2 regions of the Paeniglutamicibacter sp. NPDC012692 genome follow, and region 2 is predicted to be linked to the other one. Evidence: predicted binding sites of a transcription regulator. Region 2 holds the regulator's gene; the other holds the start of a gene.
What was found. Region 2 encodes Rex, which represses fermentation and respiration genes when NADH is low (regulators of the CRP and FNR family bind a similar motif). Its sites were predicted from a motif close to CTTGTGAANNNNTTCACAAG; they were not measured.
Positions count from the first base shown of each region.

Region 1: the regulator Rex is predicted to act here: its motif matches at 872-891, upstream of ACFY5D_RS13835 (queuosine precursor transporter).

Region 1 covers NZ_JBIBDE010000003.1:413,848-416,045, forward strand. The annotation lists gene ACFY5D_RS13830 (TetR/AcrR family transcriptional regulator) at 183-854, opposite strand; gene ACFY5D_RS13835 (queuosine precursor transporter) at 1,128-1,850, shown strand; gene ACFY5D_RS13840 (ATP-binding cassette domain-containing protein) at 2,033-2,198, shown strand, end outside.
Region 2 covers NZ_JBIBDE010000001.1:1,520,993-1,523,190, reverse strand. The annotation lists gene ACFY5D_RS07115 (HAD family hydrolase) at 1-187, opposite strand, end outside; gene ACFY5D_RS07110 (glutaredoxin family protein) at 238-492, shown strand; gene ACFY5D_RS07105 (redox-sensing transcriptional repressor Rex) at 576-1,286, shown strand; gene ACFY5D_RS07100 (hypothetical protein) at 1,393-2,169, opposite strand.

The DNA of each region.
Region 1 (2,198 bases), on a different contig from region 2:
TGTATCTGCTGAAACCTGGAAGCCAGTGAAGGTGATGAGACGAACCGCATCGCGTTGAGCCGGATTGTGGTTTCCCTCGCCTGACTTCAAGTTCGACTCTACGCCTCATGCCTGAAGGCGTGGAGAGACGTGACCACGCCTTCAGGTCTCGATGCTGTTGCCGCTGGGTGGGGTCTCCGGAGTCAGTTCGCCGTTCGCACCAGCGAAAGGACGTCGTCGAGGATCGTCCGGACCACCGGCATGCGGGACAGGACCGTCAACCTGGCGACCACCGGCGCCACGTTTTTCACGAGCCTGAAGCTTCGTTTTGCGCCGGGGGAAGAGTCGTGGGCCCAGAAGAGGAAAATGCCGCGCTGGATAAGCCACAGCAATTGGGGAAGGTCCTGCCTGATGGCCAGCGGCGGCAGCGGCCTGGAGGCAGTGACGACCTGGCGCCACAAGCCGAGCTCCTGCGCCCGGTGGATGTCGCCGGGATCCCCCTGCGGCCCGGAAAACGCCGTGCGAATAAACGAAGGTCCAAACTCGTGAAACGGAGCCAGGATTTCGAGGTTCTTTTCCAGGGCCAGGCGCACATTTGTCTCAAGGTTATTGCCTTCGACCAACAGCGGCCAGGTGGCCGCTCGATGCTGTTCGGCAAGGCCCCGATAGAGCTCGTGGACGATCTCATCCTTGGAATCAAAGTAGTAGTAGGCGTTTCCCAGCGAAAGGCCCGATTCCCTTGCAATGGCGCGCATCGTGGTTCCGGAAAAGCCGTCTTCAGCGAAGAGTCGGAGGGCGGTGTTTAGCAACAATTGGCGAGTTTCGGCGCCCTTTGCGGTTTGGTGCGCCACGTGACCCCTTGATTCATTAGGCATGCAGACCATCATAGTCGTTTTTGAACATGTTCAATATGCGGATTTCGTGGCGCAGGTCACACTTTGGCGGGGTAAGCGTGACCAAAATTGCGTGCAGCGGTCGGAAAAGCGCAATTGACCCGGAAAAACGCCGTGGGATACTTGAACCTCAAGTGCTAATACAGCGAGTGCTCCACAGTGGCCCGCAATCGACCCGCCGAAACCTGTTCGAATCGCGGGAAGAATGCTGCCCGGGAGTGACTTGGCGAACCACTTCTTCGATTGGGTATAACCATGGGCGAAATCTCCGCCTCACTTTCACAACGTCCAAAGGCTTCGCGCGCTGTTTTCGCGGCAGCAGGAAGCCCCTACTTCTCCACCGTGCTGGCCTTGATGGCGGTGGTTGTCATACTTTCCAACATCGGTGCGGCCAAGGGCGTCACCTTTGGCCCGATCGTCACCGACGGCGGGTTCTTCCTCTTCCCGCTGGCCTACATCCTGGGTGACGTCATCTCCGAGGTCTACGGATTCAAGATCGCACGCCGGGCGATCATCACGACCTTCGTGCTGGCGGCATTCTCCACGCTCTGCTTCTGGATCATGATCGAGCTGCCGGCGGCCGAGTGGTACGACGGGCAGGAAGCGCTTGAGCGCACGCTCGGCCCGATCTGGCTCATCGTCTTGGCCTCGCTGCTGGGCTTCCTGGTGGGCCAGACGTTGAATTCCCTGGTCCTGGTCAAAATGAAGGAGCGATTCGGCGAACGCGGCCTCGTCGGCCGGTTGATGGGCTCGACGGGCGTGGGCGAGTTCGCCGACACCCTGATCTTCTGCTCCATCGCGGCATCAGTCATCGGGATCGCCGACGCACCCACGTTCATCAACTACGTGCTGGTCGGATTCCTCTACAAGACGGCAGTGGAATTCGCGTTTGTTCCCGTGACCGCATTCGTCATCCGGTGGTTCAAGCGCCGCGAGCCAAGCTACTCGCTGGCGGAGCAGGAGCCCGCAACCGCATAAGGCGGCAGGGAACCCGTTCGGGCGGCAGCGCACTCACAGCACTGGTGAGCGGGCTGCCGCCCTTTGCGTTGCCGCCTTAACGCTGCCGCCCTTTGCGTTGCCGCCTTAACGCAGGATGGAAACGAAGAAAATCATCCAAAGTGCTGAAGGGTTCGATTGTGACCTGCGGGTACCGTCGAATCATGGACAGCACCTCGCGAGACCTGCTCAGGGCCACCGGCCTCGTAGCTGGATACGGCCATCAGGACGTGTGCGGACCCATCGACTTGTTGGTCGAGCCGGGCCAGTCGTTGGGCATCGTCGGCTTCAACGCTGCCGGAAAATCAACGCTGCTGCGAACCCTCGTTG
Region 2 (2,198 bases):
ACTGGTGCAGAAGGAACCAGAGGATTTGGCGGAGCGAAAATGCCTTGTGCCGGTACATCTTGCGGGCCAGCGGAAAGAGGGATGCGCCGCGCATCATGGTGTTGTCCACGTCAAAGAAGGCGGCCATCGGGCGCAGCCTCGCAGTTTCCTCGTCGTCGGGCAGTATATGGGTTTGTGTGGCGGGCATCCCCACAGTCTATTGCACGCATTTTGTCGGGGAGCTGTAGCGTTGGATTCATGAGCACTGCGAAGACGCCCCATGAGATCACCTTGTTAGTCCGTTCCGGGTGCCACCTGTGTCATGCAGCCATGGAAACGCTGGACGAAGTCACCACGCGAATGGGCTACGACTGGCAGAGCGTTGACATAGATGAGCACGACGATCTCTTGGCCAGGCACTCAGAGGAAGTGCCGGTACTCCTGATCGATGGGAAAGTGCGGGATTTCTGGGTCATTGATGCGCAACGCCTCGAGTCATTGCTCAGCAACTGATTGGGGCCGTCGCCGTTCCAAACACTGGAATGCGCTTGATTGCGCCAAGGAGTAGATCGTAGGGTCATGAAAAGATCCAAGGAATGAGTCAGAGCACGATGCCAACCCCGCAACACCTTCCGGCAGACGATGGAGTCGAGCCGTCGGCAAGCCCCGTGACGGGCTCCCTGGATCGGATTCTTCCCGAGGCCACCCTGGCACGGCTTACCCAATACCTGCGGGCCCTGAACGCGCTTCAATCCCAGGGACAGACAAGAACCTCGTCCGGCCTCTTGGCCACGGAAGCTGGCGTCAATCCCTCGATCCTGCGGAAGGACCTTTCCCTGTTGGGTTCATACGGGACCAGGGGAGTGGGCTATGTCGTCACGGAGCTGGCGGAACACATTTCTAAGGCCATGGGCCTGACCCAGCAATGGCGTGTGGCGATCATCGGTGCCGGTAACCTGGGGCGCGCGTTGTCCGGATACGGCGGTTTCCGCAGCAGGGGATTTGAGGTTGTTGCGCTTTTGGACGCGGCGCCGGATGTCATCGGATCCAAGATCGGAGAGTTGACCGTTGCCGACACCAATGACCTGGCTTCGGTTCTCGAATCCACGGGCGCAAACATCGCTGTGCTTTCGGTTCCGGGCGCGGCGGCGCAGGTCCTGTGCGACAAGGTCGTTGAATGCGGGGTGCGCAGCATCCTGAGCTTCGCACCTGTCGTCCTGCAGGTGCCGGAGGGTGTCAACCTCCGGAAGGTCGATCTGGCAACCGAGCTGCAAATCCTGGCCTATCACGCGCAAAACATCGTTTAGGGCTTCATTGGCATTCGCGGCGAGCGAATGGCCCTGCCCTTAACCGGCGGAGGGTTCTTGAATGCGGGTTTCCCCGCATTCAAGAACCCTCCGCCGTGAATGCTCCTTATCGGTAGCCTGCTGCGCGGGCCGCACGTCGGGCGGCGATGTAGGCGCTGGCCGGACGCAGCCAGGCGAACACGACGCCGACCACGCCGACCAGGATGGACAGGATGGACAGGACCGTTCCGCCGAAGATGCCGAAGATCGAAAGCGCGGCGAAGACCGTTGCGAAAATGCGGGCGACGTTGCTTCCCTTGCGGATCATGAACGCCAGCAAGACGTAGATTCCCAGCGAAATTACGGAGAAGACGACGACCATGGTGTGCATGGCGCTGAGGAACGCATCGAGCGACATCCCGGTGTCCTGCCACATCTCGTCAAACTCAGGCGTCGCGGCAAGCTGCTGACGGATCAGGTCCGTGTCAAAGCCAAAGACCGCGGCGATCAACGACAGCATGCCTGCGGCGATGATGACCCAGAACGCGGTGTCGAGTTCCTTGGGGCGCTCGGTCGGCATCTGGGGTGCCGGGAAATTGCCCTGCGGCGGCACCGGGAATCCGACACCGTAAGGCTGTTGCCCATAGGGCGTCTGGCCTTGGGGCGCCTTGCCGTACGGGTTGGGGTTCTGGCCGTAGGGGTTCTGCCCGTAAGGGGTTTGACCGTATGGGTTGGGGTTCTGCCCGTACGGATTCTGCTGCGGGGCGCCGTACTGCGGAGCTTGGCCGTATGGAGGAGGAACCGGGGCGTTCGGATCCTGCGGAGCGACCTGCCCATACTGTGGCGGTGTCGGATTGGCAGGCGGGGTCTGCGGGTTCTCAGGTTCGTTCTCAGGTGTCGACATGACCTGCTCCTTCGGTTTGAAAATGCGTC